DNA from 2 places in the Lysinibacillus sp. NPDC096382 genome. Region 1 is predicted to be linked to the other one. Evidence: predicted binding sites of a transcription regulator. Region 1 holds the regulator's gene; the other holds the start of a gene.
What was found. Region 1 encodes LexA, which represses DNA repair genes until DNA is damaged. Its sites were predicted from a motif close to CGAACATATGTTCG; they were not measured.
Positions count from the first base shown of each region.

Region 2: a site for LexA is predicted at 1,158-1,171, ahead of ACIQZA_RS05490 (YhjD family protein). Genes of this name have one in related genera too.

Region 1 covers NZ_JBIWFC010000001.1:468,140-484,819, forward strand. Annotated here, with positions in the region: gene ACIQZA_RS02175 (potassium transporter) at 1-418, shown strand, start outside; gene ACIQZA_RS02180 (prepilin peptidase) at 477-1,229, shown strand; gene ACIQZA_RS02185 (gamma-glutamyl-gamma-aminobutyrate hydrolase family protein) at 1,305-2,027, shown strand; gene lexA (transcriptional repressor LexA) at 2,228-2,845, opposite strand; gene yneA (cell division suppressor protein YneA) at 3,008-3,319, shown strand; gene ACIQZA_RS02200 (YneB family resolvase-like protein) at 3,316-3,993, shown strand; partial or broken gene ACIQZA_RS02205 (DJ-1/PfpI family protein) at 4,181-4,588, opposite strand; gene ACIQZA_RS02210 (GNAT family N-acetyltransferase) at 4,743-5,255, opposite strand; gene ACIQZA_RS02215 (DUF3021 domain-containing protein) at 5,300-5,725, opposite strand; gene ACIQZA_RS02220 (LytTR family DNA-binding domain-containing protein) at 5,731-6,183, opposite strand; gene ACIQZA_RS02225 (CPBP family intramembrane glutamic endopeptidase) at 6,439-7,056, shown strand; gene ACIQZA_RS02230 (DUF896 domain-containing protein) at 7,270-7,503, shown strand; gene tkt (transketolase) at 7,848-9,842, shown strand; gene ACIQZA_RS02240 (hypothetical protein) at 9,870-10,217, opposite strand; gene ACIQZA_RS02245 (serine hydrolase domain-containing protein) at 10,355-11,341, shown strand; gene ACIQZA_RS02250 (HAD family hydrolase) at 11,362-12,021, shown strand; gene ACIQZA_RS02255 (response regulator transcription factor) at 12,258-12,890, opposite strand; gene ACIQZA_RS02260 (sensor histidine kinase) at 12,865-13,902, opposite strand; gene liaF (cell wall-active antibiotics response protein LiaF) at 13,899-14,582, opposite strand; gene ACIQZA_RS02270 (PspA/IM30 family protein) at 14,693-15,331, opposite strand; gene ACIQZA_RS02275 (lmo0954 family membrane protein) at 15,347-15,700, opposite strand; gene ACIQZA_RS02280 (PspA/IM30 family protein) at 16,083-16,680, opposite strand, start outside.
Region 2 covers NZ_JBIWFC010000002.1:341,473-358,152, reverse strand. Annotated here, with positions in the region: gene ACIQZA_RS05500 (peptidoglycan recognition protein family protein) at 1-742, shown strand, start outside; gene ACIQZA_RS05495 (hypothetical protein) at 763-996, opposite strand; gene ACIQZA_RS05490 (YhjD family protein) at 1,257-1,508, shown strand; gene ACIQZA_RS05485 (Ig-like domain-containing protein) at 1,526-2,806, opposite strand; gene ACIQZA_RS05480 (hypothetical protein) at 3,172-3,684, opposite strand; gene ACIQZA_RS05475 (hypothetical protein) at 4,366-4,698, shown strand; gene ACIQZA_RS05470 (hypothetical protein) at 4,790-4,990, shown strand; gene ACIQZA_RS05465 (hypothetical protein) at 5,030-5,179, shown strand; gene ACIQZA_RS05460 (acylphosphatase) at 5,385-5,666, opposite strand; gene ACIQZA_RS05455 (globin-coupled sensor protein) at 5,711-7,438, opposite strand; gene ACIQZA_RS05450 (DUF1033 family protein) at 7,566-7,847, shown strand; gene ACIQZA_RS05445 (cold-shock protein) at 8,072-8,272, shown strand; gene ACIQZA_RS05440 (S1C family serine protease) at 8,527-9,336, opposite strand; gene ACIQZA_RS05435 (DinB family protein) at 10,698-11,354, shown strand; partial or broken gene ACIQZA_RS05430 (4Fe-4S binding protein) at 11,355-11,534, shown strand; gene ACIQZA_RS05425 (Coenzyme F420 hydrogenase/dehydrogenase, beta subunit C-terminal domain) at 11,574-12,560, shown strand; gene aroA (3-phosphoshikimate 1-carboxyvinyltransferase) at 12,628-13,962, shown strand; gene ACIQZA_RS05415 (SDR family NAD(P)-dependent oxidoreductase) at 13,965-14,714, shown strand; gene ACIQZA_RS05410 (creatininase family protein) at 14,743-15,516, shown strand; gene ACIQZA_RS05405 (aspartate aminotransferase family protein) at 15,492-16,680, shown strand, end outside.

The DNA.
Region 1 (16,680 bases):
TATGGACTTTAATAATTATGATTCGCTCGTAATGGAGTCAGCTATTACAGATCCTAACTCGACAAACTCTGAGGAACAGGCTGATACACAGCAATCTGCAACTGAAGCGGATGAACAAGCTGTTGCTAAGAATGATGAAACATCTGAAGTGAAAGATAAAATACCAACTGCTACTCTTAATAAAGATTCCTTACCGAAGGAATTAAAACTCGTAACATTTGATATTGAAGTTGTCGCATTGGATAATAAAGCTATGGTTGAGTTTATAAAAGAGATTGAAAAAATTGATCGTGTGATGAAAATTGATGCGATTGATTTCACATTAACTGGTGAAGAAGCGAAATTCCAGGAGGACGCTGATACAACTTTAAAAGCAACCATACAAGTAACGACGTTCTATTATGAAGGACAACAATAATCTAGATGGCGCGCATACTTAAGTGTATGGGCGTCTATTAGTATAGGAGGACATAAAAATGGAAATCGCTTATACAATTACAGTTTTACTATTTGGGCTTGTTCTTGGCTCATTTTTTAATGTAGTTGGCTTACGTGTGCCTATGAAGGAGTCCATTGTGCGCCCACCCTCGCATTGCACTTCTTGTAAGAGACAGTTGACGGCGCTTGATTTGGTCCCTGTTTTGTCTTATTTATTTTTAGGTGGAAAATGCCGTAGCTGTGGGCAAAAAATTTCTTGGATTTATCCACTGATGGAACTTATTACTGGCCTATTATTTGCTTTTGCTTATTGGAAATTAGGCTTTAGTGCAGAATTTTTTGTGGCGCTATTATTAATTTCATTAGTAGTCATTATTGTTGTATCGGATTTTGCGTATATGCTTATTCCCGATAAGGTGCTATTATTCTTTTTACCATTGCTAGTTTTTGGACGCGTGATCTCTCCTTTGTCTCCTTGGTGGGACAGTATAGTTGGTGCTGTCGTAGGTTTTGGCATATTGTATTGTATAGCTGTTCTATCAAGAGGTGGAATGGGTGGTGGCGATATTAAATTATTCTTTTTACTTGGTCTCGTACTCGGGACAATACATACAATTTTGACGCTGTTTGTAGCGGCAGTAATTGGCATGATTGTTGGCATCGTTGTATTAAAGATACGTGGACAGGGAAGGAAAACGCCTATACCATTCGGACCTTCTATTGCTCTAGCAGCTATTATCATCTATTTCTATGGGGATGCGTTGATGAATTGGTATCTTGGGTTTTGGTAAGTAATCATTGATGGATTCCTTCAATGATTAATAGTCAGGCAGTGAATGCAAGATAAAGATCATGGAGGGGATAAGATGAAACCAATTATCGGAATAACGGCTTTTGCGGAGGATGATTTGTCCTCAAGATTAAATGCTGCTTATAGCAAAAGTATAATGGAAGCAGGGGGAGTTCCACTGATAATTCCAATTGGCGTTGAAGAGGATGTAGCACAAATTTTATCGTTGACGGACGGATTATTATTATCAGGTGGCTATGATGTACATCCATTCCTCTTTGACGCAGAACCTGCACCAAAATTAGGGAAGATTCATCCTGAACGAGATGCAGTGGAGCTTGCTTTAATTAATGCAGCCTATATTCGGAAAATGCCAATTCTCGGAATCTGTCGAGGGCTTCAAATACTAAATGTTGCGTTTGGAGGCACAGTCTATCAGGATATTGAAAGTGAGTATCATAGTAAAAAATTAATAAAGCATGTGCAACAGGCAGCACGAGGTGTTACAACACATTATGTTAATCTATCACCTGAAACATTATTAAAAACGATTATTGAGGAAGAAAAAATTGCTGTGAATTCATTTCATCATCAGGCAATAAACGTAGTAGCAGAAAAGCTGAAAGTGGTAGCAAAATCAAGTGATGGTATCGTTGAAGCGGTAGTGCATGATGATTTACCATTTTGTCTAGCAGTACAATGGCATCCTGAAGAGCTAGCTATTGTAGGAGATGCAGTATCAAAGAAACTATTTGCTGCATTTGTAAAGGCAAGTTTGAAATTTAAGGTAGAGGCATAAACTTTATAAGCATTAATTATTTATCCAAGGTTCTAGATAACCTTGGTGATGAACATGAATATATTGCTAGGTGTAAGGAATCCATTTTCAAGTGGGTTCTTTTTTAGCGTTTAACATAACACTCAAAAGATAAGAAAAAGAGGTATATGCCCATTTGTGAACATAATAACCTCTTTTTATACTTTAATATTGAGATACTTTTAATGTACACGACGATATAGACCTACAACATGCCCTAAAATAGAAACTTGATCTACAATAATTGGCTCCATTGTTGAGTTTTCAGGCTGTAAACGAAAATGACTTTTTTCCTTAAAGAAACGCTTTACAGTTGCTTCATTCTCTTCAGTCATTGCTACGACAATATCACCATTATCAGCTGTTGCTTTTTGTTTAACAATCACTAAATCTCCATCTAAAATGCCAGCTTCAATCATTGATTCACCCATAATTTCAAGCATAAATAATTGATCTTCACTTGTACCATAAATATCTGGAAGTGGGAAATATTCATCGATATTTTCAACAGCGGTTATCGGAGAACCTGCAGTAACCTTCCCAACTAATGGGACATGAATAACATGTTGCTTTTGAATAGAATCCTCTGGCTCTAAAATTTCAATTGCACGTGGTTTAGTTGGATCGCGTCGAATCAAGCCTTTTTGTTCTAAACGAGCTAAATGCCCATGAACTGTTGAGCTTGAGGCAAGTCCAACTGCCTCACCAATCTCACGTACAGATGGTGGATACCCCTTTGCTCGTACTTCTTCTTTAATGAACTCTAATATGGCCTCTTGTCTTTTCGAAACTTTTTTCATATTTGCTCACCTCTTTTTTTAATCATTCTACTAATTAATAGTATAACAGAATGCGAACACTTAAGCAAACATAGGTTCGAAAAGTGTTTGACAAAAACGTTTGTTCGTATTAATATGAGAACATATATTCCGAACAAACATTCTAGGAAAGGGGTTTTAAACATGAACTGGTTAAAGAAAAATCCACATATTACAACTTTATTAGGAGCTTGTCTGCTTTTGGCGGCATACCTTTTTATAACAGACCCAGGCGATGTAACATACACAGAAATTGAAATCACACATGGTGATAGCTTATGGTCGTTAGCCGATCAATACCGTGGTAAAATGAAAACGGATGAATGGATTAAGCTTGTGAAAACAGAAAATGAATTATCGAACGTACAAATTATTGCAGGTAAATCCCTAGTGATTCCAGTAGTGGGTGGCCAATCCCCTATAAATTCAATTGAAATTGCGAGAAACGAAAAATGATAATGAATCAACAATCGGCTGTTGTCTATTGCCGTGTGAGTACAGAAAAAGAGACACAAAGTTCTTCATTAGAGCGTCAGCAAGAGGAGTTGATGCGCTATGCCAAAGAACAGGGCTACGAAGTCAAGCGTGTTTTTATGGACAAGCATAGTGGTTATGATGTGGAACGTGAAGGTTTACTAGAAATGCTTGATTTCATTAAAGAAAAAGAAATAGAAGCATTATTTGTACAGGATGAAACACGTTTAGGGCGTGGAAATGCTCGAATGGCAGTATTGCATTTATTGCAGAAAACTGAAACTGATGTTTTTTCTATGCGAGACGAGGGACCTATACAATTAAATGAAATGGATACGATGCTCTTAGAAATTTTAGCAATCGTAGAGGAGTACCAGCGCAGAATCCATAATGCTAAAATACGTCGTGGCATGCGTCGTGCCGTTGAAAATGGCTATCGCCCTGAAAACAATTTATCTAACCGTGGAAATCCAAATGGTCAAGAACGTAAGGATGTTCCTATAGACGAAATTGTCAACCTACGTAATCGAGGCTTCACCTTTGAGGAAATCGCCATGACGCTTAGAGGTTTAGGCTTTGAAGTAAGCAAAGCTACAGTCCATAGGAGATATCGGGAACATCAAGAGGGTAACGGGCAAAATAAAGTAACGTATTAATCAGTGGGAGTTTTATCGTCCCGCTGATTTTTTAATTTTTAAAGGTTCTAAGTTCCAAACTGACGGGTAGACCCGATCGACGAATAGAATGAATAGCAAAAAAATAAGAGAAGTAGCGATTGCTACCTCTCTTCCTTATAAATTCACTATAAAAAATTTTTATATCATCAATTAGCGATATTTTTATTTATGCCCTGTACCAATTTTCATCAAAAGAGAGATGCAGGGCTTTACCCACAGTAATGCCAAATTGTATAAAACCTTTACTTCTTGCAGTTATGATGTTGCCGTCTTGTACAACTAAGTCTTCAGAGAGATGACTAAGATCAAAGAAGCCCAACTTATCCATACCTTCTAGAGATAATCCTACAGTATATTTTTTGTTCTTTAATACTCCAGCTTTTGCTAAAAGAGATGGCGTGCTAGAAATACTTGCAATGATAGCTCCTTCGGCATTTACATGACTAATAAAATCAAATAATATTGCTCATGTATTAATAAAACACCCTGGTAATATCAAGCTATCAACTTCGTCAAGATTAATATCACTTATTTGTGTATCTGCTATACAAGATAACCCAGATTCCCCTTTAATTTTTTCGCTGTTTAATCCAACAGTATGCCGGGTTCATTTCCTTGCATTAATATAGATAATGCTACACTCAATTCACTAAATTGGGGATACAATAATACAGCGGTCTTTTTTATATAAATTTCTCCTCTAGAAATCGATAATCCCTAAAAGGATCTTATGCCCACTCTTCTTTTAAGACAGCATAGTAATATTCATCCCACCACTCATCTCCATTTGGTATGCATTTTTTAAAATAACCTTCGCGTCTCATGCCGATTTTCTCCATCACTCGATAAGATGGGATATTTTCTGGTTGGCATGTAGCAATAATTCTATGAAGTTGCTTTTCTTTAAATCCGTAATTCAGTACAGCTTTTGCTGCTTCAGAGGCATAGCCATTATTGTAATAGTTCGGATTCAATACCCAGCCAATTTCATACGTATGGTCACCAAAATATTGATGGAAAACAATATGACCAATGACAATATTTTCGCTTATTAAAATAACGGGGAAGTATTTTGCTTGTCCACCGCTATTTTCTAATACGAACTTTTTAGCTTCTTCTTCATTAAAAACTCCTTCGGGAATATACTTCATTACATTTGGATTCGAAGTATATTCATAGACAGCTTGCCAATCTTGAATCTCAAATTCTCTTATTAAAAGTCTGTTCGTTTTGATAAACAATTTATATTCCTCCAAGCTTTGATATTTCACATTAGTTTTATTTTCTATTTATTTATCAGCTCATCAATCTTTTTATTCATTTTTTTCACTTCTGATTTGTTATATAGATAAAATAACACCCAAATTAAAGTAAATAGCAAAACACTAAAGAATAGCATTAACAAAGTTATTCCTATAGACGATGTGGGAAGCCAATTTAAAAATAGCGCAACAACAATAAAAGTACCTAAAGAAATTGCAAAATGGATAGCTGTTTGTAGTAAAAATGTTAAACGTTCTACTTGATAAATGTACGATGGTAATACACAAGCGAGTCCCACCATAATTGAACCAAGGGATTGTTGTATGAAGTCAGCCGTTATAGCTTCGAAAAAAATATCTCCAAAAATCCAAGAACCGAAAAGATTAATAAAAACAAAAACTGTACAGCCCATACTTACACCAAACGCTACATTTTTAAAAAAATGCACCTAACTTAAACCCCCAAACGCTTTTTAAATTGCTTTCGATAATTACGAGTAATTACTTCTTTAATTCCTAAAACTAGCTCAATTTCCAATGTTCCGTTAAATGAAGCTTCGATATTTTTAACTTTTGTTAGATTTATAATTGCAGATTTAGAAATCCGTATAAAATTATTCCCCAATAGCTTCTCTAATTCATATAAAGGTTTATTCAATATGAGACGATTATTATCTTTATCATATAAAGCTAATTCTCTTCCTTCAGTTCGAATAACAATAATTGAATTTGGATCAATGATATATGTTTTATTATTTGCTAGCCCTGTTAAAATTTGTTCTTCTTTCTCTTTTTGTAATAAAGAAATAGCAGCTTGTATCGTAGGACTAAGTTTTGCTGTACAAATTGTTACATGTGGCTCTTCATACTCTGAATCTATTTTTACCTCTATTTTCAGCTTTATCACCTCTCAAAAAAATTATAGCATATACAGCGTTTTGGAAAATGCAGGTCATTATTCGAAAAAGGCATCTTACACAATCATAACAACATGTTACTCCAAACGTATTGTTGGGGTACATTTCGTTCGTTATATTGAGTCCAGGTAAATTAAAAGCTTTTAATGTACTGCAAATGAAATAGAGATCTAAACAATATAGGGATATGAATTTTTCGAGTAATTGACTATTTGACAATTCATTATTAGGAGGTAAGGATTAATATGAATGAAATAACTACCTCAAGTGATAGAACTAAAACTGGTTGGCTATTAGTAAGTATTGCAAGTATGCTAACAGCTAGTATAATTTTTTGGTTCTATAATAATCCTGAAGGTTTTATTGAAAATGGAATTGGCTTTAGGACGGATGTATTTTCGAATATATTTATTTGGATTTTCACACTATTAATCATAACGGGATACATTGCATACACACTCAGTGCAATACCTTTTGTAAAAGCTCATTTATTTACTATTTCTTGGCTTAAAGTAATTGGGATATGGGCTGCCGTTGTGACAGGAATAGTTGAAGAAGTTGTTTTCAGACATATACTTATGGAGTACCTATTAACTATTGCATTTTCAGACGTAGCACAAATATTAATTTCAGGGATACTCTTTGGAATTGCTCACGGTATGTGGGTACTTTTGAAAGGGGATTGGAAGTTTGCATTACCTGCTATTATAAGTACCACAATATTAGGGGGTCTTCTCGCAACGCTTTATATTGTAGCTGGCCGAAGTACCTTTGCACCAATAGTAGCTCATATTTTAATTAATATGTTTATTGAACCATGGCTAATGTTATCTGCTGTTTCTGGAAAATGGTCTAGTAAATAAAGAACAAATTACACTTGCTAATTGTCCTTAACCTGCAAGGATGTTTTTATTTCCTTGCAAGTGTGTACTGAGTGAAGTTTCTAGAAATTCGCTCTATACTACATTCAAGAATAAAGTGATACTTGAAAGGTTGGTATAACTGCATTTCAAGGGGATACATGCTATACTTTATATACCATATTCATTAAGATATGTATTGAAAGGTGTGTAATTATGTTATCAAAAGAAAAAATTAACCGAATCAATGAACTTTCTGCTAAGGCTAAAAGTGGTACATTAACAGAGGCAGAAGCTAAGGAACGATCAGCGCTTCGTAAAGAATATCTAGATACATTTAGATCAACGATGCGAGATACAATTGAAAACGTAAAAGTGGTAGATGCTGAAGGAAATGATGTAACACCAGAAAAAGTTAAACAAGCGAAAAAAAATAAATTTCTCAATTAATATGACACATTTAGGACAATTACGCCTCGACGTAATTGCGTCCGGATTTTGAATTGTGCTTAGGCTTGCGCAATGCAGGTCAGTTAGCCGTTTTCGCAGGATGCGAAGGTTTAGGCTAACATCCTTATGTTAATTCCTTTCAAAATCCGTGACATCCCGCCGGAGGCATTATCTTTATTCAGTTGGCCTCATTGCCGGCTTTATAATGTGGGGGATTTTTCGCTGAATAAAGATAAAGTATGTTATAAATCGTTAATAGTATAACAAAACCATTGTTTTCTGAAGCAATGTTGACTAAACTGTATAAGAACAATATATAGGACGAGAAAGGATGTCACAAAATAATGACTCAACATGCGGATCAACTAGCGATTAATGCTATCCGAACTTTGTCAATTGATGCAATTGAAAAAGCAAACTCAGGTCACCCAGGTTTACCGATGGGGGCTGCGCCAATGGCTTATACGCTTTGGACAAAACAACTTCACCATAATCCGGCTAATCCAAAATGGTTTAACCGTGACCGTTTTGTACTTTCTGCAGGTCATGGCTCTATGCTTTTATATAGCCTACTTCATCTAGGTGGCTACGGCTTACCAATGGAAGAAATTCAAAACTTCCGTCAATGGGATTCATTAACTCCAGGGCATCCTGAATATGGTCATACTGTTGGGGTAGAGGCAACAACAGGGCCTCTAGGTCAAGGTATTGCTATGACAGTTGGTATGGCAATGGCTGAACGCCATTTAGCAGCTACTTACAATAAACCAGGACATGACATCGTTGATCACTATACATTTGCACTTTGTGGCGATGGCGATTTAATGGAAGGTGTAGCAGCTGAAGCTATCTCTTTAGCAGGTCACTTAAAACTTGAAAAGTTAATCGTTTTATACGATTCAAACGATATTTCTTTAGATGGTGATTTAGAAAAATCATTCTCAGAAAATGTTCAAAAACGTTTCGAATCTTATGGCTGGAACTATTTAAAAGTTGCAGATGGTACAGATGTTGAAGCAATTAACGCAGCAATCGAAGAAGCTAAAAAATCAACTGGCAAGCCAACACTGATTGAAGTGAAAACTGTTATCGGTTTTGGTTCACCAAACAAATCTGGTAAAGCTGCTTCTCACGGTGCACCACTTGGTCAAGATGAAGTTGTTTTAACAAAAGCAGCATATGAATGGGCACACGAGCCATTCCAAATTCCTGCTGAAGCATATGATACATTCGCAGCAGCTGCTGAAGTTCAAGGGGCACAACCTGAAGAAGCTTGGAATGCTAAGTTTGAAGCATATAAGCAAGAGTTCCCAGAATTAGCAGCGCAATTTGAAAAGGCAATGAATGGTCAATTACCAGAAGATTTTGCTTCTGAATTACCAGTTTATGAAGCAGGTAAATCAGTAGCTACTCGTTCTTCTTCTGGAGATGCAATCAATGCAATTGCAAAGAAAACTCCATCATTCTTCGGTGGTTCAGCTGACCTTGCTGGCTCAAATAAAACGACGATGAAAGACGCTGGAGATTTCTCTGCAGACGATTATGCTGGCCGTAATATTTGGTTCGGTGTACGTGAGTTTGCAATGGGTGCTGCTATGAACGGTATGGCACTTCACGGTGGTCTTAACGTATTTGGTGGTACATTCTTCGTATTCTCTGATTATGTTCGTCCAGCTGTACGTCTTTCTGCATTAATGGGTCTTCCTGTTACTTATGTATTTACACATGACTCAATTGCTGTAGGGGAAGATGGTCCAACACATGAACCAATCGAACACCTTGCATCTTTACGTGCAATGCCGAATTTATCTGTTGTTCGCCCAGCTGATGCAAATGAATCAGCCGTTGCATGGGAGCTAGCAGTAGCATCTGAAAAAACACCAACTGTTTTAGTATTGTCCCGTCAAAACTTACCTGTTCTTGACGCATCTATTGATACAGTACGTGAAGGTGTTACTAAAGGTGCTTATACAGTGTCTCCTGCTACAAAAGAAGTGGCAGATGCCATTTTAATTGCAACAGGCTCTGAGGTTTCACTTGCAGTCGAAGCACAAAAAGCATTAAAAGCTGATGGTGTAGATGTGGCAGTTGTTTCAATGCCATCTATGGATCGCTTCGAAAAACAAGACGCAGCGTACAAAGAATCTATTCTTCCAAAAGCTGTAACAAAACGTCTTGCAATCGAAATGGGCTCATCATTCGGCTGGCATAAATACACTGGTTTTGAAGGGGACGTTCTTGCAATTGACAAGTTCGGCGCTTCTGCACCAGGTGAAATAGTGATGGAAAAATACGGATTCACAGTAGAAAATGTTGTAGCGAAGGTAAAAGCGCTATAATTCATAAAATACCGCATACTCAGTAGGTTAAATCTCCTCTGAGTACTGCGGTATTTTTTCGTGTTTAGAGGATTTCACTAAAGAAATCCAAATAGCTGCACAATGAATTAGCAGCATAATGACAAAACAGTAAAAGCCTTTGGAACTTCCTTCAATGTTTAGCTCATCAGCTATAATGCCACTAAACCAAAGAAGCTGACCTGTGATAATTGCTGAGAGGCTTGCAAAAAGTAAACAAAACCAAATAGATACTTTTTTTACAATCACAATAATGAGTAGCAAAACAGCAAAAAGTAGGGTAGCTTCAAAAATCGGATCTAGAAGTGAAAACGTATTTTCATTTACAAAATGCTTATAAGTAAATTGAGTATCCACACAACCCCTCCTTAAAAATAATAACGGTTTTGGTAATAAAAGGTTTCATGAATTAAGAAACTCATCTAGTATTAATTCCCAATAGGTATATAATGATAAGTGTAGGCATCGAACTAGAAATGTTGAGAGGTGTTTAAATGAATTCACAAGCAATACTCACACAAGTAAAGGAAACTTTCTCACAATTAGATTGTACAGGTGGCGGAGTTATTATTAATAAGCATGGTCAAACAGTATTAGAAGAATATTTTGGTGTGCAAGGACAACAACAAGACGCCAAAAGGATTGGACCACATACTCTTTTTCATCTTGCTTCTGTTCGTAAAACATATGTAGGATTTGCTGTAGCATATGCGATTTATCATAACTATATTGCTTCAATAGATGATAAACTAAGTGATTATTTAGAGAATGAAATAGTTTTTGCTGATGTATCAATTAGACATCTACTCACCCATACTCACGGTTTACGTCGGCAAAATGAAAAAGTAATGAAGGAATTCAAAGCAGGTTATAACTGGGCATACCGAGATATTAATGTAGAACTACTTGCAAAAGTCATTTTTAAAGCTACTGGAAAAACTATTGCAGAAATTGTAGATGAGCAAGTATTTCAGCCATTGTCTTTAACTGAAACAAATTGGTTTAGTGAAAAAAACGAACAGCATATAGAAGTAATACATAATGATAACCCCTTTTGGTATGAAAGCGACGTATGTGATGGTAGTAAAATGAATATGTATAGCACATTAAGAGAGCTAGCTAAGTGGGGACAAGTGCATCTTGATAAAGGGAGATTACTTGGAAAACAAATTATACCTGAAGAAATCATACAGTTATTAACGACAATTCAATCCCCAAATTCTAAACCAAAGAACTTGCCAACTAATGGCTTTTTCTGGTTCATTCAGCCACAACAGAGAGAAGGGGTTACAGAGTTAATCCCAATATTACCACAAGGAAGCTTTCAATTACTTGGTTTCACAAGTGTTGCTCTATTGGTAATTCCTAAAGAAAATATTGTGGCAGTTCGTGGATTTAACAGCTTTGGCTCACCTGAAGGGTTTGATTATATTAAAGATATTCATGATTTTGGTTCAACCGTGTATCAATCAATTCTTTAATAATAAAAGGAGGGCTAGTAATGAAAAAGTATAGCGTAGTGTTATTTGATTTAGACGGTACAATATCTGATCCTAAAATAGGGATAACAAAATCTGTTCAATATGCTTTAGGGAAAATGGGTATAGTTGAAGAAGACCTTGATCAGCTTGAAACGTTTATTGGGCCGCCGCTGCAAGTATCATTTCGAGAAATATATGGAATGGATGATGTTCAAATTGAACGAGCGATTGCTTTTTACCGTGAACGTTTTATCAAAACTGGCATGTATGAGAATAAATTGTATCAAAATATATCATCTTTATTAGAATATTTACAGAAGGATGGTTATCAGTTAGCAATAGCCACATCTAAGCCAACTGTATTTGCAGAACAAATTATACAATACTTTAACCTTGAACATTTTTTTGACCTTGTTGCAGGCAGCAATTTAGATGGTACACGGTCAGCTAAAGGAGAAGTTATCGCATATGTACGCGAACATTTTAATGAAGTGAATATCAATCAATTAATTATGATTGGAGATCGTAAATACGATATTGTTGGGGCACTTGAAAATCAAATCGATTCTATCGGTGTTACTTATGGCTATGGCTCACTTGAGGAATTGACGGAAGCACAAGCAACATACATAGTGAACAGTGTAAACGAGCTGCAAAAGTTTTTTAATAGATGGAGTTAAAAAATACGAAACTGCATTGATAGAAATGCAGTTTCGTATTTTTTGGAAAACAGACGTAATCGCTGATAAAAGAGGTAAAATCGCTGATAGCCCAGGTAGGATCGCTGATAAAAGAGGTAAAATCGCTGATAACCCAGGTAGGATCGCTGATAAAAGAGGTAAAATCGCTGATAGCCCAGGTAGAATCGCTGATAACCCCAGCAAAATCGCTAATAAACCAAACGACCTAAGAAAAACTACTTCGCAAGCCCGTTTTGAAAAGCGTAGACAACTGCTTGTGTGCGATCTTGAACATCAAGCTTCGCTAAAATATTGCTGACATGTGTTTTTACGGTTTTTAAAGCAATGTATAAGTCATCGGCGATTTCCTGATTGGCTTTGCCTTTAGCCATTAGCAATAATACTTCCATTTCGCGCTCGGTTAGCTGCTCATACAGAGGAGTACTAGAGCCGTGGCGCATGCGATGCATCATTTTTGATGTTACTTCTGGCTCTAAAACGGTTTCGCCGCCCATTGTTTTTCGAATGGCATCGGCGATTTGCTTCGCATTTGACGTTTTTAAAATATAGCTGACTGCACCAGCCTCTAATGCAGGGTAGACTTTGTCATCATCTAAAAAACTTGTCACCATCATAATTTTTGCTTCTGGCCATGCAGCTAAAATTTCAGCTGTCGCTTCAGCTCCTGTCATGACGGGCATCACATTGTCCATTAAAATAATGTCTGGACGCAGCTCAAGAGCACGTTCCACTGCCTCTTTACCATTTTCAGCTTCTCCTACAACATTGATATCTGGTTGTGCTGATAGATAGGCAGAAACACCAATTCGCACCATTTCATGATCATCCACTATTAACACTTGAATCATTCACTTCAACCTCCTTTTGTAGTGGAATTTTAACCTCTACAATTGTACCTTCTCCAGGCACGGATACAATTTTGTACGTACAGCCAATCTCTACCGCGCGCTCGGCAATGTTTTGCAGTCCATAAGAAGTAGATTTATCAGCTTCGACATCAAAGCCGAGGCCATTGTCCTGAATACGTAAAATGGCTAAATCATCGCGGGCAACGAGCAGTAATTCAACTTCGCTCGCTTTTGCATGGCGTAGCGTATTGGATAACGCCTCCTGTGCAATGCGGAATAAATGATCCTCCTCCGCTTTGGATAACGACATTTCCTCAAGCTCATATTCAATATGAAAAAATACCTTCTGCTGCAGCTCAATAATGAGCTCCTCAAGACCTTGTGCCAGCGTTTTATTATGCAAAGCTACTGGACGCAAATGTAATAATAATGCGCGCATTTCAAGTTGTGCCTGTTGTACAACTTTTTCGACTTGCTTTAATCTTGGAGCATTTTCATCAGTTTCGGTCAATGCGGAAAGCAACATCGAAGCTGCGAATAATTGCTGTGATACAGAGTCATGGAGCTCGCGAGCAAGGCGTTGACGTTCAGCAATAATTCGCTCCTGAATAATTTTATCATTAGCTTCTGCACGTTCATTGGATAAGCGCTGTAAGCTTTTTCGTTGGGTATCGATTAATTCACTTGTTTGAACTAAAGCTTTTTTCAAAGGTTTTGGTAAAGGCTGTTTTTTAGGTAATACAAAATCAGGTTCAACTAATTGTTTCACGATTTTGGTTGCCTGAGCCTCTCTTGCGCGGGCTGTCATACTAATCCAACTTGCAATCAGTAAACTAAGCGCAAAAAGAATGACAACAATAAACCCACCGAGTGGGATATTATTATAATTCTGCTGCCATAATGGCTCCCATGTTTTCTCGTTTGGCTCGCCCCAAACAGCGACAAGAAGGCCGAATACAGCACTCATCAACATAAAAAGTATAGTAAATATTCTTGAGATAAAGGCAATCATTTACGTAGCACCTCCAAGTCCCCAAGCCATGTTGCAACATGTATCACAAGTATACGTTTTGCATCCTCAGGGTTTCCATCTGAAAAATTTACACTTTCATTGAGTATGCGTTGCGGTCCAACATTTAGGCATTTTATCTCACCAAACAATGTCGTATAGTGTAAGCGAAATGGAATTTCATATGGGATATAAATTTGAACCTTACCAATGCCTTGACGAATCGTAATGATACTTGTGCCGGTAGGCAAAATTGTTTGTGTAGTATCAATCGTAATGTCACCTGCAAGTCGCTGAATTTGAACATCTTGCCATTTGTAGGCATCTAATGGTGCAGGCATTGTACCGAATAATTCGTTTTTCGTAGCAGGAAGTTTTTCGAAAAGCTCCGAACCAACAACTTTGGCTTTGTTTTCTCTTTGCAAGTATTGATAGAGCATATATAAGAGAATGATGACAATAAATAAGCGTAAACTCCACATCGTAAAGAGTGCAATCGAGATAAAGAAAATTCCTGTCCATTTAAAGAAACGATTTTTTTTCGAGAAACTTAAATAAAGAAGTCCTACCCCAATCAAAAGACAAAAGGCGCCACCGTTATTAAAGATTGTAAGCTCCACAAAAACGAGTAAAAAGAAGCATAGTACTAAAAATGTGAGCTTATTAGTTGTGAAATTTTGCAAGAGGGTCACCCTTCTTTCTACTAAGAGTATAAGAGAGGGAATGGGTCCCTCTATTTCAAAACGGAAAGAATGCGCCTCTAAATATGGCGCATTTCTTTCATTATAACATGTTATTTGTTTTCAATTAGCAGTGGCGCGTTATCTTCTGCAGCATTTTTTTCGAGTTGTGCCAGACGAGACTCGAAAGATGTTACTTCATGATCTTTGTCGATTTGGTAAGCGAGCTTATCGATGTATGATTCTAAATCCTCAAAGTTTGTTTTATTGTTTTTAGCAATCATACTGTCCATTTGATGGTGAGCGCGAGTGACGTTTTCTTTGCCCATAAGCTGTAATTGACGCACTTTCATATCTTTAATTTTGTGTTTCATCGTTTCAAATTTGCGTTCAAGCTCGAAGTATTCACGTGTACTTGCCTCAATACTAGCTTGTAATGTATTGTTACGTGCTGTATAAGCAGCTACTTCATCAGAGGCAAAATCGATTAAATCTTGCTCTCCACTAGTAGTAGCTAATTTTAGTTGAGCGTCACGTTTAGCTAGTAAATCTGCATTTTGCTTAAATTCTTGCTCTAGTTTTTCCTTTAATTGACCTTGACGCTCTAATAATTTTCCTGTTTGCTCTGTTTGTTTTTCTGCCTCACGAATATATTGATTTAACATCGCAATTGGATTTTTTTGTTCCTTCTTATCAAATGCATGATGTAAATCAGCCTCAATTGTATATTTAAAACGTTTAAATAAGTTCATTTAAATTCGCTCCTTTTATTTTGTTAAGTTAGACCATTCTTTTTCAAAGTTTGTAAACGGATCTTCTTCTTTAGCTTCAATTGTTAGGATTTTTACATCTTCATTGTTCCATTTTTTATAGATAACATAGATGATAGCGATTGCTGCTAAACCAATCATTGCTGGGATATTAGATATTGCTGATAGAACTCCAATCAGACCCACTGTAACCCATAAAATTTTACCGAATGTCGATTTACTCGAAGTGTAGAAGTGCATACCGAGTGCTACAAACAATCCAGAAAATAGTAGACCTATAAGCGGTCCGGTTAAAGCAAGTGCAACACATCCTGCGATAAAGCCTCCGATTAATAGAAAAAATTTTCTCATATGTTTTAGCTCCTTTCGTTGATACCTTTATATTACCTATTAGAGAGCTTTGCTAAAACGGACTGGGAATTGATTTTACTCTAGGTCTTGAGGCTGAGAGTAATCTAAGCACTATAGAAGAAGCTAAATTGGTAAAAGATAAAGTATTTGATAGAACCGAAAATAGAAGATGAAAGCTTCCTTAGTTTTACAAATTAAAGAGTAGTGATGACCTATACGTATGAAAAAGAAATGAGCGATCAATACATATTTTAATCATAGGACTAAAACACTTTCTATTTACAATTTTTTATTAAAATTATTTTCTCTATCTCTTTTAGGTCACCATCAAAAGTTTTTTAAAAGAAAAGGGATGCTTCAATAATTGAGGCATCCCTTACTCTTATTTATTTTCAATTAGCAGTGGTGTGTTATCTTCTGCGACATTTTTTTCTAGCTGGGCAAGACGAGACTCGAAAGATGTTACTTCATGATCTTTGTCGATTTGGTAAGCAAGCTTATCGATATACGATTCTAAATCTTCAAAGTTGGTTTTATTGTTTTTAGCAATCATACCGTCCATTTGATGGTGAGCGCGTGTGACGTTTTCTTTACCCATTAGCTGTAATTGACGCACTTTCATATCTTTAATTTTGTGTTTCATCGTTTCAAATTTGCGTTCAAGTTCGAAGTATTCACGTGTACTTGCTTCAATACTAGCTTGTAATGTATTGTTACGTGCTGTGTATGCAGCAACTTCATCAGAAGCGAAATCGATTAAATCTTGCTCCCCGCTAGTAGTAGCTAATTTTAATTGAGCCTCACGTTTAGCTAGTAATTCAGCATTTTGTTTAAATTCCTGCTCTAGTTTTTCTTTTAACTGACCTTGACGCTCTAGTAATTTTCCAGTTTGCTCTGTTTGTTTTTCTGCTTCACGAATGTATTGGTTCAACATCGCAATTGGATTTTTTTGTTCCTTCTTATCAAATAACTGATGTAAA
Region 2 (16,680 bases), on a different contig from region 1:
AGTACCCGATGTACAAGCAAACGAGGTCTCTTATGGCAAAGGAAATGCTAAAAAATACATTGTAGTCCATGAAACAGATAATACTCGAACAGGAGCCGATGCAGACGCGCACGCTAGATTACAATATAACGGTAATAGCCGTAATGCATCATGGCACTATACTGTGGACGACAAAGAAGCCGTACAATCTTTTGAACATGCTTGGAGATGTTGGGCTGCAGGAAGCACAACAGGCAATAACCAAGGGATACAGGTAGAGGTTTGCGTTAATAGTGATGGTAACTATCAAAAAGCAATGCTGAACGCTGCGGAATTAGTAGCTAAAATCATGAAAGATGAAGGTATTCCAATTAGTAATGTAGTTCAGCACAATCATTTTAGTGGTAAGAACTGTCCTAGTCAAATGCGTGCTGGAAAAGTAAGTTGGTCACAATTTATCACGATGATTAAGAACGCTAGTGGTAATACAACACAACAGAAGCCTTCCACAGATACTAATAGATATCGTGTCTTAACAGGTACTTACGCTACAAAACAAGCTGCTGAAAATGTCTTAGATGTATTAAAACATCGTTTTGGTTGGGTGGCATATATCGAGCCAGATGAAGCTAAATGGCGCGTTAAAACAGGAACATTTACAGGAATGGATGCTGTACAAGCTGGGGCAAATAAAATTAAAACAGCTAAATTAGCACAAGTAACAAAAATAGTAGTGAATAATATTAAAGACCAAGATAGCTGAATTGCCATCTTGGTCAAGATTCAATTATTAATAGCAATAATCAAAATAACAAAAAACAATACCCCCGCAAAATATCCGATTGCAACAGTAAAAATTGGATCTGCATCCTCTTTATTTTGGACTTGGTTTTCTGTATATTCCTCGCGCTCTTCTTCCTTAATAGTATTACAATACTCACATATTTCAATCTCAGCCCCATCTCTATGTACTTTCTTAAATGGATTTATGGCTAAACAATTAGGGCAATTACTCAATTATATTCTCCTCACTAATCTTATCTTCTAATTACCATTTTAGGAAATTTAGCATGAATTGTATATATAAAATTAGGCAATAGTAACCGAAATCACGCTCCTTAAAATTTATTCCTGTAATTTTCACTTGCTAAATTACAAACATCTGTTCTAAAATGATACAAACGAATGTTCTTGTGTGAGGAGTGGAATTATATGTTGAATATTGAACAGCGTCAATTATTTCATAATAAAGTGATTGAGATCTTAAATTGAGCAAAGTGTATTTGCCAATCCTTGATAAGCTTTTAGACGACATTTCACAAGAATGTTACAACTCTAAAAGGCTGTTGGCCAAAGATAAAATTAGAATCGTGAAGTGGGTAAAGGTCGATGAATACTTTAGTGATTTAATTATTGCCACCGCTGGCGAGGATCAAGTGTTTACCTATGCTAATATGGTGTTGAAAACACAGGTTGAAAAATTATTAATCAGTCACCAAAATAAAGACCAGGAGCTCAATGGAATGTGAGTACCTGGTTTTTTGTCTTAGTATTCTCTTACTTCAAATGAAGCGATTTTATCATGTACGATATATTCAGTAACCTTTTTGTAAGGTGAAATTGTTTTAGAAAATTTAAATGTGGATGTGCCTTGAGCACTATCAAACCATTTCAAATAGTCATTTAATACTTTATTGGTAACATCATACTCTTTTGTTATACCATTTACTAATGTAATACTTAAAATAGCATTTGAAAATTCATTGTTTGGTTTCTTAACAATTACTGTACTAGTGGCTGTAATTTCAGTGCCTTCAATTTTGGCTGTAATTATTACTTCACCTTCACGAACTGCAGTTACATTACCATCTTGATCTACAGTGGCAATACTTTCATCACTAGAAGACCATATTACTTTTGCAGAATTTGGAGTAACGAATGCTACTAGCTTATCTTGACTAGATTTTAGAAGTTCTAATACATTTCTATCTAATGTGATTGATTTAGATTCTGTACCGCCTAGTTTTTTAACCGTAACTATACAATCAGTTTTTAAATTAGTATTTTCGACTTGAGCAGTTATAGTAATTACGCCTTTTTTAATGGCTCTTACATTACCAAATTGATCAACTGTTGCGATGCTTTCATCACTACTTGTCCAAATTATATTTTTATTTGTATTCTCAGGTAGGATTGTAGCTGTTAATTTATCATAGCGGTTTTCTGAAAGCTCTAATACATTTCTATCTAATGAAATTGATTCAGGCTCTGATGGTCTTGACGTTTTCTCCATCATTTGTAGTTCGGAAATTGATAAGTTGACTTGATTAATTGTACTGTTTGTAAGAGTAACATTTATTCGGTACTTAGTATAATAATTGGTATTTTCAAATTTGAAACTTTGTTTCGGATTCTTTACCCAATCGTTTGCTGTAACGCCGGTTTGAGAGTCCAATATTATCCAATTTGAACCGTCCCAAGCTTCAAAGGTCCATGAATTTGGAAAGATTTCAGGCCATCTTCCTTCATTATGCATTACATATTTACTAATTACTTTTGGGGTTGTGAATTCATAGGCTAACCACCCTGTTTTTGCGGATGTTCCCCAAGCATTTGGATAAATTAGTTGTCCATCAAATGCTAGCCAACTTGGAAAATATTGACTTGAAGATGAAGCTTTACCAAACTCTGATACATCAGATGTCATTTTAGGGATTAGATTTTCTGAATAACCATCTTCAGCATGTGCATTTTCAACGTTATAGCTAATTAGTACTATTAGTATTAATGCTAGATAAATAAAACCATTTTTAAATAGCTTACTCATTTATGTATCCTCCTTTAAAGTTTTTAAAGGTAATTTCTTTAAATAACCTCTAAAGACAACTTTAACCAATATGAGACTTATTTACCATAATAAAAATTTGTTATTTTTAATAAAAAAAGCCACTCATTTGAGTGACTATTTTGTGTTTACCAAGAACCGATTGTTTTGCCGAAATTCTTTACATCATCCGTCATAAATTCAATCTCGGAAGCCGTAATTACAGCGTCAGACATAGGTTCATCGTCATTGGACACGAATTTATCAGTATAAACAGTGAATTGTGCAATTTTATTAGCGCCCTGTTTAACGTTTATTCCGATAGTTTTGGCACCCTTTACATCTACTTGTTGTACGAAATCATATGTTTAGTTCACAACGTGCTGTGTAGCTAAGCCAGGACTAATAGCTTCGTTCATACTGATAATCAGTGTAACATGATCGTTCAAGTCAATGGCATCTGTCACATCAACAGCGTCCGCGTATTCAAAAACAGATGTATCAATAATGCGTTTCGATGTTTCAGTGGTAGTAGGCTCTTCTTCATTAACTTCTTCTTGTTCTTTTGCTAACTTCGCCTTTTCATCTTCTAGTGCTTTCGCTTCTTTAGCCTTTAACTCAGCTTCTTGTTTAGCTTGTTCGTCCTTATCAACTGTAACTGTTGTTTTTTCTATATCAACTTTAGCTGAATCAGTCGGTTTTTCAAGTAAATTATCTACAGACATCAAAACCACAACTAATAATAAAGATATTCCAGTGAACTTTAAGAATTTCATTCCCTGAGCCTTATCATTCTGTTTAAACTTTTTGTAAGTTAAAACCGCAAAAACAATCAATGATATAAAACTTAATACTCCAAAAAATGCAATAAAACTTGCCATAAATAAATAACCTCCCTCTATATTCCCACTCTAGGAAATTTGGAGGGAAAAGTACATATAAAAAAAACAGACAACCAATATTAGTTATCTGTATTGTAGACAATAATCTCAATTAAAATTGGTACATATCCTCGCAGGGCTTTCATCTCAAAAGAAAAAGGTGATTCAGAATTAAGTTTTAGGTATTCAATATTTGTATGCGGTAGTGCTGCCTTTCGTAATTTAGCTTCTTGCGCCGTTTAGCGCGCATTATGAAGTACCACAAGTTATTAACCGATGTGGGAGTGGCTTACATGCGCCAGTACTTGTATAAAATGTTTGGAAACGTATCTTTGAAAGGGAGTGAGGATGCATGAAGGTGACAGCTAAAGAATGGCGTGTCATGTCTGACCACAATAAACAACTGTTGTTAAATGCTGTCTCTAATAGATAGTAGTACAGTGAGCATATTTCCACTAATAAAAATATGAGGTGATTATATGGATAACAATAAATTACAGGCTTTGATAGAAGGCAATAAATGTGATAATGCGAAGGATCATCTGCGCATAGTTGAAATGGTGTTAAAGATTAACAACAAAAAGGCATTAGACACGTTATACGTTCTAACCAAATCAGTATTAAAAAAGAGCAACTCACTTTGATTGAGTTGGAAAATAAAATAGGAAAAGGGGAATTCACATGCAACAAACACAAAATGTATTAGAAAAAGTAGTGTTAGAAAGTAACAACAATATTTATAGTTTATCTGCACAAATAATTCAATTAAGAGTTGTACAACAGGCGACCTCTCATTTAATGGATAAAATTGATGAAATCACTCACAAAGGTTGGCATAAAGATATTGGAATGGCACATGCAGCTATTTTAGAAATTCAAGATACATTACGTTTAATTGATATGGCATTCTTTCCGTTATACAAAGATATGTCAGAAGAAGTCGATATCCTTAACATTCACGCACAAGAATTGTATAATACTGTAATTGGTGAATCAGAAGCTCAAAGTGTTTGAAGGGTATAAAACATTAATTATTCAAATTACAATGTGGACAAGTAGTATATTTGTGGAATTTTAGAAATATATATTATAAGGGAGTGATTTTATGACAACGAATTTTTTTCCGATTGATCCCGAACGAGTACGTCAGAATGCTTATTTACCTGTGAAACTCTCTGAACTATCTAAGTCGAATCCAGAAAAGGCATTGGAACTTTTACAGGCTTGGGGAGATGGCACAAAATCCATAAAAAAGTTGTGGGATGAGGTCATTCAATATGTGGGAGATAACATCCACACTTCATAGGTAGATGGAGACAAAGAATAGAGAGAAAGGAGGGATATATTGAAAACCATACCATCTATTGAAACTCAACAACGTATGCATGCTTTCTTTATGAAAACATCAGCACCACGTATCTATAAAGAACTTTTAGAAGAAGAACAAAAACGTAAAGAAATGGAATCTCAACAAGATGCGAATAAGGAAAAGTAATAAAAATGAGCACTTGCTACGGCAGGTGTTTTTTGTGTTAGGTAAAATAAAAGGACTGGGGAGTATACCCCAATCCTATAAACTTGCCCCCGGCAACGTCTTTTTTTATAAACCGTATTCAAAACCGTATTCATTCAATAATGTAAAGAGCCGAAAAGCTTGATAAACCTTGGTATTCCTACACTTTAAAAACAAAAGAGCCAGACTAAACAATGTCTGACTCCATGCGTGTATAACCTTTTAAATCATCAAAAAGCTCTAAAGTAAATGAATTGGAATCTGCTTGAGGGCTAACACCCTTTTGAACGAATACTAAGAATTCATCTATCGCTTTTTTTGATCCTTCTACTTCAACCTCAATTTGATCTTGATTATTTAGTTTACAGTATCCTTTTAATCCTAGTTCAATCGCTTTCTGTTTAATGAAAAAACGATAGCCAGTCCCGTAAACATCACCGAAAAATTTAATAAGCGCTCGCTTGTTCAAGCTAACACCTCCTACTAGTTAAAAGGGGTGAATCCCCTTGGTGCTTAGTGCATAACACGTTCTTTTTCTAAATATACGATTAAATTATTGATAAAATAGAGAACATGCTTAGAAGCTTGATCTACTTCTTTTAAATGAACTTCAGCTTGTTGAATATTCCCAATCTTATAAGCTTCCGCTGCTAACTTCGCCGATTCATGAACACGTAAATGATATGCGTCTAATTCTCGGAATTCCTGTAAGTGTCCGAAACGTTCGACAGTGCGAGCGGATGTATACCATTTACCGAGACGGCAATCTGTACGCGAAGAAACATCACTTGGCTCGACATTTTCAAGACCAAGGAACATATTATAAATTCGCCATTTCCATAAAATATGATCGGCCTTTGATAATTGTAAAAGTGCTATAGACGATAGCTGAACATTATTATTCTCAATAATATCATTGCGGAAACGATTAATTTCTTTCCCTAATGAATGAATATCACTAGATGTATTATGACTATATTCGCGAATGTCATCTTGAAGGTTAGAAATTTCAATCATTCTTGCTGATACTTCATCAATAGCTGCAGCCTGTTCCTGTGATATCGCAGCTGTATTCGTGACATCCAGATTAATACCTTCAATGGCACTAACAATCGCATTTAATAAGGGTAACGATTCTTTAGCCTCTACTGTTGCATCTTTAATAATCTCAGTCGTTTCTGTAATTGAGTTTGACACATCGTTTGAATAGCTTTTTAAATGATGTACATTTGCAGTTACTTCACTTAGCGCTGATACCGTTCCCTCAGCAAGCTTTCGAACTTCCTGCGCAACTACGGCGAAGCCTTTACCATGTTCGCCTGCTCGTGCAGCCTCAATAGAAGCATTCAAAGCAAGTAAATTCGTTTGATCGGCAATTTGGTTTATTAACGTTACAACATGCTCAATATCATTTACCCGCTTTTGTAATTCTGAAAAGGATTCAACAATTGTTGTAAATGTCTCTTCTGTTTTAAAGATTTCAGAAAGGGCATGCTCAATTGCATTTTTTCCTTGTACAGCATGATCAACAGATTCAGTTGTTTTTTCAGAAATACGAGAAGACATTCGAGCAACCTCGTTAATAGAAGCGGCAATTTCTTCAGTTGCCGCGGTAGAGGACTGGATTTCTTCGTTTTGTTTATCTAGGCTAAATACTAAATCTTTCATGTACATGATTTTTGCGTTGACATCCATTAAAGAAGAAATTTCAGCAACTACATTTTCAATAGTACGTTCTGTTAATACTTCGATGAGTAATTCTTGGTCAACATTAACAGCTGATTGGAAAGATTTCATATATTCAAATGCTCTATTAGGTTTTAAACCGAAATTATGTAAAATGTATGTAGTAATATAAAATGCAAATTGATTGAAGACGACGATTAACTTACCTGGCTCATATTGATTCTTTCTAAATAAATTAAAAAATTTAACGGTTTCATCTACATAGTCATCATCACGAGTAGCTAAGAAAAATTGATTTAAGTATCGATTAATATTTTCTTCACTAATCGTTAGCTGAGAGGAAAGAGAGATTTCTCTTAAATAGTTATTAAAAATAGCATTCATTGAAGGCGTGATATCTTTTAATTTATTGTAGAGAGTTTTTAAATTCTCTTCATCTTGAGCATTGAAATGGTTAAATGCTAGTGTTTTATTAAAACGACCTGTAGCATTTAAATTTGTACCACGCTTTAATAATTCATCGAGTTCGGCCTTAGGTCGAATACTTGAAAACATAAAAAAAATACCTCCAAAAATTATGAATAATAAGGTAATAATAGCATATGACAGAGTGTTTTAATAGACATTTCAAATGTGTTTGCTAAAATGAAAATATCTTATTACAGCAGGGAATGTGGCAAATATGTATACAATCATTTACATGAAAGCTGATTATGAGCCTTGGTGGAAGTTTGAAGGCTGGGAGGCTTTTATTCAATCAAATGATACATTTGAATCGGAGGAGCAATTTGAGTCAGCATTGCAAACGAAACTGCAGCACTTCCGTTTAACATATGACAATGAGGCTACGAAAGAAGAGGGATATTGGGCATTCTGGTCAGAAGATGAAAGTGTTTTTTGCGAAGCCTGTGATGATGATGTACAAATATATCACGGCATTATCGCTTTAAAATCTGGAAAATAGAAATAAAATTTAGAAATTAATAAAAAAACATTTTTCTTTATTTGACAAAATTATGAATGGCGGTTATACTTAGGTTAACAATTTAATTGCTTCACCGGAAACATGAATTCACATATTACAAAAAGTGATCGCGTTAGTTCGGTACTCTTTGTAATATGTGAATTTTTTACAATCGTTGAAGAAATTACATATTGTTCACTTTTATTTTTTGGAGGTTTTCTTAAATGAAACAAGGTACAGTAAAATGGTTTAACTCAGAAAAAGGTTTTGGATTCATCGAAGTTGAAGGTGAAAACGACGTATTCGTACACTTCTCAGCTATCCAAGGCGAAGGTTTCAAAACTCTTGACGAAGGTCAAAAAGTGGAATTCGAAGTTGTAGATGGCAACCGCGGACCACAAGCTGCTAACGTAACTAAACTTTAATTCTCAGTAATTAAAATTACTTCCGTTAAAAAAAGGCATCCTATTGATATAGGATGCCTTTTTTTTATATGCTTCGAACATTTGAGAGTTACAAAATATGATTACTAGTGACTTGGTATTTGAAAGAGTCTAGATACTACGATTCATACAGATCAAAAATTAAGTTTCTCAATTTCTGTACGATTTAATAATTATATTATGTAAACAAAATAAATTGCTTGTCTCTTTAGTATGAGAACAAGCAACTTTTCGGATTAATTACTTAGTATGCGTTGTAGCACTTCAACAGGAATAAACAAGCCAACACGACCATATGGATCTTTTTTCGCCGTTGCAAAGACGATCCCAATCACCTCACCAGTAGCATTTATAACAGGACTGCCACTATTTCCTCGATAAACAGGGGCTTTCATCATCATAATAGGCTCCTGCCAATCATCAACGAAAGTTGACTCCAGTAAAGTTCCTTCATTTGCAATGCCCGTAAAGGCTAATGGATTACCAATGAAATAGACATGCTCATGTTTGCTATAGTTAGGATTTTCTGCAAGCGAGAGGGAAGGTAAGTGATCACCAGCTACCTGCAATAATGCTAAATCTACGTCAGGGAAACTTTGTAGTACCTTGGCAGCCATTAACCCTTCTTCAGGAAAAATGACGAATAATGATTGAGCATCTTCTACAACGTGTGCATTGGTTACGATAAGTCCATCTGAAGAAATTGAAAAACCAGTGCCTTTACTAGAACCTGTAGAGATCTCTACTACAGCTTTTTTATAGGTTTTTATATCTTCTTGCGCTGATAGCCGTGCAGACACCTTCAAAAATTCAAGAGCTGGAGGGGAGTAAATTTGAAAGATAAGAGCAAAGGTATTCAAAATTAATACAAATGCCATACTCCAGACAATCCATTTGACAATTGGTTTTCGTTTTTTAGGCTTTTTACCTTGTAGTAGTTCTTCTTGTTCTTGTGCCAACGCCTTTTGCTGTTCAGCGAGGACAAGTTCTATTAATTCTTCTTCTGTCAATTCTTCATCTGTTGTTGATCTATGTATATCATTCATAAAAACCCTCCTTACCCAAAATGAAAAGCGCCCACGCAGGACACCTGTAAAGTAATTCTTATTTAAATTTTTAGGGCTGAGGTAATGACGAAAGGTTCCTTATCAGTTGTCAGCATTGTGTCATTTATACGAATAAGGCTGATATTTTTAAAAAATATTGCGATATCGTCATTATCCTCTGAGTGTGCTAGCTGAATAACATCATGATAGGCAGTTGCTTCAGTAGTGGTTCGTTAACTTGTAGTTCATATGAGTACATTCAGGCTCATACTAGAGTCCTTTGGCTATTTGCCTTCATTATACGTGAAGTATATAGGTTATACGAACATTATGAAAATCAGTTTTCCTCATTGCTAGTTGTTTGAAACGTACACTTAAGCCGATGGGCATGGCATGTAGGGTTAAGTGTGGTAGCAATCAACATCAGTGATGATAGGCATAGTACATCCATCTAGCTGTTCAATACATTATAAGGCTTTCTTCCAGTTCCCAAACCATCATATTGTTCATGTTACCTAAAATAATCGCTGAAGCTTTGTCGAAAATGCCGTGTAGTTTTGCATGGTAAAGTTTTTCTCGCAATACTTTTAGAGGAAGTAAGGTTTCCAACGAAGCCGTACATTGTATTTATATTTTCACCTAAAAAACGACCTTTAGCAATGCCAGATTGAACTGTAATCCATGAATTGTGATGCAGGTTTTATCTGTCGTTTTTTCTAACCAGTTAAGTCGATCATCTGTCCAAATAGGTGGGATTTGGATGTTATAGAGAACATAAAATACCTCTTTCTATTTAATAAAGCTTTTATACATGATTTTACAATTTAAAGATTCGCATTCTTGTTATGAGGAAAGAGAAGTAAAAAGTAACTAAATGAATAGTTCTAACAAAATAAATGAATAAATAATAATGTTATGTAAACTCGATACTAAGCTTGTAAGAGAGTTATCAGTTTACAAAAAAATGGGTGTTGATATATGTACCGGCGTGGTCAGCATTAGCACAAGGCACTATTCAAGTATTAAAAGCTATAACAGATGACAATCTAGAGTAAAGCATTGTAGAAGGTTCCAATACATTTAGTTTGTTATTTATACACTGAAAAGCTCACATTTGATATGTGGACTTTTGAACTGAATATGATGGGAATTTTAACCATTATGTCACATTTAATACTATTACTAGTAATTTTTTCTAATTACAGTATTGAATTTTCTGGAAATATATTGTAAAGTGGGTATGAAATTTTAATATTTTGATTTTTCTCTTTAGTAATATCTCTTCGTATATTTCAAGTATTGTTAATTTTACTAGTGTGTAAGGTTTCTTACTTTCAAAAAGAAAAAAGAGGTGGTTTGTTTTGGGAAAATTCAGATTTAATAGTATATTAGAAAAAATTTTTTCTGGTAAATTATTGACAGAAGAGGATCGTATTTGGGCAGAACAGGTTGTTGCATTTAAAGAAGCTACATCAGGGCAAATAAGAGCATACGAAATTGCTACCAAGCCTGGTTTTGACCTTAAACAATCACTGTTTTCTACTATTGAAAAATTAGAAGAATTGTTGAAAAGATGCCCTCAAGAAGGGCTTAATATGTGTCCTGCTCCAAACAAGTGGTCTGTACACCAAATTATAGGCCATTTAGCTGATAACGAGGTCTGTAATTCAGTACGCGTACGTTGTATTTTAACAGAGGATTGCCCCAATTTGGTTGGATACGACTCAGATGACTGGGAGCGTTGGTTTAGGCTTGATGATGTGTGGACTTGTTTCGCACGTTTTAAAAGAGAACGTATGAACCTGTTATCTTTACTAGATACCTTACATGAAGAAGAGTGGAATCGTGTCGGATATTTAGATTATCGAGGAAATGAACAACTGCGTGTTCTAATAGGTGTTCTGGCAGGTCATGATGAGAATCATATCAATCAAATGAAACGGACAATCGAATATGTAGAACGGGCGTTAGAAGTCAACATAACGACTGAAAAAATTAGTGAAAGGGGTTTAATATAGATGTCGTACTTGCAACTTCAAGAAGAAATTTTGGATCAAGATTTATGTACTAGTTGTGGTGCTTGTGTGGCAGTATGTCCGGCTAACATCATCAGTTTAAACGACGCTTTTTTACCTGAAGCGACTTTGGATTCTGAAATGATATCGAATGTTTGTGTTTCATGTAACCTATGCAGTGAGATATGTCCTGGGAAGGAGACGGACGTACCGGCATCCGAGATGTTTCTCTTCGGCCGCACACGGATTCCTGAGGAGCGTTGGACTGGTATTATGCAAAAATCTAATTTAGTTTCCGCTGTAGATTCAAGCATACGTGATCGAGCTTCTGCTGGTGGTGCTGCAACTGGTTTATTAGTGTCTGCACTACGATCAGGATTAGTTGATGCAGTTCTAGTTATTGATCGTGATAAAGAACATCCTTGGATTCCTCAGGCAATCTTGACTGATGATGAACAGACAATTATTAATTGCGCGCAATCAACATATTGTGTGGCTCCAAACTTGCACTTGTTAAAAGAAACAAAGTACGAACGAATTGGCATAGTTGGGTTGGCATGTGAGATCCAGGCTATCCGAAAGATTCAACGACATCCAAAAACTGCAGATCTAGCCAAGAAAATAGTGTTTACAATTGAAATTGGGTGTGCATCTAGTACTAAGTTGTCGGGAACAGAGCATCTTATAGAGAATAAACTTAATATCCCGCTCGAAGAGGTAGCAAATGTGAGATATCGCGATGGCCAGTATCCAGGAGCCTTTACAGTTTATACAAAGGACGATAAATCCAAAGGACTTCCATTTTTTGAATTGGTAAAGGAGTTCAAAAAATTCAAAACATTCAGGTGTCTATCTTGTCGTGATTGGTGGTCTGGTATTGCAGACATTTCTATTTCAGATGGGGATCCTAACATTTATGCTTCAAGTCAACACGGTGATATCCCAAGTCGTTTCTCAATGGTAGTAACCCGAACAGACATTGGTCAGAGATTACTCGAACTCGGCGTAAATTCTGGTACCTTAGTAGCAGTGCCTGAAAAATTTGAACCAGAAGAGAGCTTAGGTTTGCAACGTAAAAGATTCCGTAGCTCTAGCTTTGCAAAGGAATATCCAGGACGTGTTCCGGATTCTGCGGTCTTGTTTCCAGATGATGACGCGGAAAGGGAGGATGATGAGATAATTGCTACTATGTCAAACCGCATCTCCTGACCTAATGAATCGGCTATTTTAAAATGGGGGTTTTTTCTTGAATAAAGTGACAATATATCCGAGGCTTATGCCTCATGAAAATATAATTTGGAGGCCTCCTGGAGACAAGTCTATCAGTCAAAGAGCTACCTTTTTGACAAGTCTAGCGGAGGGAACCAGTCGCATCTCAGGACTACTCTGGTCTGAGGATACGATAAACAATTTGAAATCACTTAAGCAGATTGGCGTACAGATTAAAACTGTTGAAGAGGATGTCCTCATATCTGGTGTAGGGAAGTATGGATATCATACAGGAAACAAATCTGTTAACTTGGGAAATTCCGCTACTTCATCTCGCATCATGCTTGCGCTCTTATGTGGTCAGCGTGGGTGTTTCCGAGTTGATGGCAACCAAGTTTTGCGTCGTCGTCCAATGAGCTGGATTGTTGAATCTTTAAGAGATATGGGAGCCAAGATTGAATGGGAAGGAGAAACTGGTTATCTTCCTGTAGATGTAACTGGAACTTTATTAAAGGGCAGGCATCACCGAATTCGAGTCTCAAGTGCTCAAGCAGTCTCGGCGCTACTTTTTGCAGCTCTGCTGGCTGATAACCCAACTCGTATTTATAGGAAGACAAAAGCTCGGGATCATACTGAACGGCTGTTTAACTATTTTGGATTTAATTTAGTTGATACTGGTGATTATCTTGAACTTACTCCTCCGAACAAAATACTGGCGCTTGATTTGTCAGTTCCTGGAGATGTATCTTCTGCTGCGTTTCTAGTTGGATTGGTCGCCATGCAAAGAAATCCAGGCCTATCATTAACGGTTAAAGATGTGAACTTAAATCCAACACGTACAGGATTCTTAGATGTAATTCGACGTATGGGGGCTGATATAGATGTTCTAGAGCAAGGTACGGTATGTGGTGAGCCGATAGGGAAAGTGGTTATCCGCTCAGGCCGTAAACTTAAAGGTGTGACGATTGCTGGTGATGCATTTGTCCAGAGTATGATTGATGAAATACCAATCATCGCAGCTGTAGCAGCAACCGCTGAAGGTGAAACAGTAATTTTAGATGCTCACGAACTAGCTGATAAAGATACTGACCGTGCGTTTACTACCATTGAGTTATTGCGACAATTTGGAATTAATGCTCGGTCTATTGACGGAGGACTGATAATTCCTCCGGGACCGTTTAGTAGTCCTGGAACTGTAACAGTACCAAATGACCATCGGATAGCTATGGTAGCCATGATTATAGCGAGTTGTTGCGCTCAGGAAACGATTATACATAACTGGGATGTGGTACGTGTTTCGTTTCCGGGTTTTTTAGATGAATTTAATCGCATAGGGCATGCCGTAGCAGATAGCGAATTGAAGTTATGGGGTCCTCATTCTCTAGAGGAAGTGGGGGTATAAGAATGAAAAAACTCGCAGTAATTATAGGGGGGGCTGGCTTTATCGGACAAAGTGTAGCTAAACGTTTCGGTGAAGATGGATATGCTGTTAGCTTGTTTGATCGTGACGAACAAGCGTTAAAGTCTGCAACTGCATCATTACAAGCCCTCGGCATTGAGTGTCACCCAAGGGTGGTAGATGCTCTTAACGAAGAGCAAATGAAACAGGAAGCCGATAGTTTATACCGAGTAATTGGACCTGCAGCAACTTTGGTGACTGCTAACGGCTTTTCTCCTAAACGGAACGGTAAACGACCGAGCACATTAGAAGTACAGGGTGATGAGTGGCGTTTAGTAATGGATATTAATTTAAACGCTGTCTTTTACAGCATCGCATCTTTCTTACCTCAGATGAAAGACGTTAAAAGTGGGCGGATCGTTACGATTTCATCAACGGCTGGCCTAGTTGGTTCGCAAACTGCAGGGGTACATTACTGTACAGCGAAGTCTGCGATTATCGGATTGACAAAATCACTAGCAATCGAGTTTGCTTCTGATGGCATATTGATCAACTCGGTGGCTCCGGGGAAAATCGAAAACCCAAACTGGGGCGATGTAAAGTCTGAAATGGAGCGTTATGCGAGTACAGTCCCTCTCGGACGACTTGCTAAGGCTGATGAAATATCAGAAATGATACAATTTTTGGCTTCGGAGCGGAACACATATATAACAGGGAAAGTTATTACTTTAGACGGGGGACGTACTCCAGTTTAATCTGTAATTTAAAAAGGAGAGAAGAGATATGAGTTATACTTTAGCCGGAAACGGAGTCTTGACAGATATACCTTGGGTAGATTTAAAATCGAGTCAACTTGATTTCTTGGTACTTGCGACTGGCAGTGTCGAGCAGCATGGGCCACATCTTCCTCTTGGTGCTGACTATCTTGTGGCGGAGCGAATTGCGCAGGAGGTCGTACGCCGCTTTAGCGTTTTACAGCTCCCTTTTACTCCAGTTGGAGTGAATTTTATGTTCCAAAACTGGGCAGGGACACTCAACATTTCAGCTGAAACATACACTAAGCTTATCGTGGAAATCGGAGCTAATGCAGCAAAAATCTGTCCGCGTCTCCTAATTATTAATGGACATGATGAAAATCAGCCTTTACTACTCACGGCTGCACAGCAACTGGTTACAGACTACGGTATGGAAGTCGTGGTTTTTGAATGGGCGGAATTGGTTCTTGATATTCTACGTTCGGTTTGTGAGTCAAAATATGAAATGCACGCTGGAGAAGGATTGACATCACTGTTTCTCCATTGGTTTCCTCAACATGTGAGAATGGAGCGAATTAAGGAAGGTACACAAATTTCAGGAGGTCTCGCTTCAAACGATATCCATCTTGATCATAGGGCATATAACCCACGTTTGATTAACCCAAGCCCTGAGGCATCAGGCGTGTTTGGCAATCCTTCTCTTGCTAATGCCGAGAAAGGTGCAAAAATATCAGAAGCCTTGATAAAGCGTGTAACAGAACTGGTGCGAGAATTAAATTGGGAAGGAGCAGCCGCTCGATGAATAAACAAACGATTATAGATGTTGTGACGAAGCTAGAATCCCCATCAATGGCGGATATTATTTGTAAAGAAACAAAACTGGATTGGGAAAGTAGTTCAGGATTTCGCGTCTGGAACGAAACCGGAGATGAACATTTGGATTTGACTGCAGGTTCTGGCGTACACAATGTTGGCCACAATCATCCTGAAGTTCTCACTGCTATAATTCAGCAACTCCAATCTATTTCCCACACAGGTTGGCAATTTCCTACTCGCTCCCGTGCTAACCTTCTGGAGAAACTTAGTAACTTAGTCCCGTTTGAACAGCCACAATTCCTCTTTACTGTTACAGGATCTGAAGCCGTAGAGGGTGCCTTGAAAGTAGCACGGATGGCCAAGAAGCGACCGGCTATACTTAGTTTTCAAGGTGGTTTTCATGGGAAAACGGGAGGATCACTTACTGTGACGGCAAATCCGAAATTACGTGCAGGTGTCTCTAGTCATGCTGCTGATACTATTCGTCTCCCCTTCCCGGATGATGATGCGTTACGTGTGCACGGATTTAAGGTCCCTTCCGTAGAGGAATATCTTGAATGGATAAAGCGCTTTATTATACATCCAGATTTTCCTATCGATCAGGTTGCTGGGATTATAGTTGAACCGGTGCAAGGATCTTCTGGTATGACTGCCGCGCCACCAAACTTTCTTAAAGCTCTAAGACAGCTGACGGATGAGAATGATATGTTGTTAATTTTAGACGAGATCTATACTGGCATGGGCAGAACAGGTCGTTTATTTGGGTTCCAGCATGACAATATAACACCAGATATTATTATTATGGGAAAAGCACTAGGAGGTGGTTTACCAATTTCGTTAGTTGCTGCCCCATCATCAATTATGCAACAAGTACCTGCTTACAAGCAAACCAGTACATTTTCTGCACATCCGGTTGCGTGTGCGGCTGGTGTGAAAGTGTTAGAGATCCTAATCCAAGAGAACTTACCTCAAAATGCTTTAGAACGGGGAGAGCAATTTAGGAGCAGATTGGAGGCACTTAACGGAGAGTTTTTAGAGAATAGCGGAGTTCGCCTTGTCGTTACAGGACGAGGGCTCATGCTAGGAGTTCGAATAGAAGCTAATACGCCAGCTAACTCTGAAAGACTAGCAAGGCAGCTTAATGAGTATT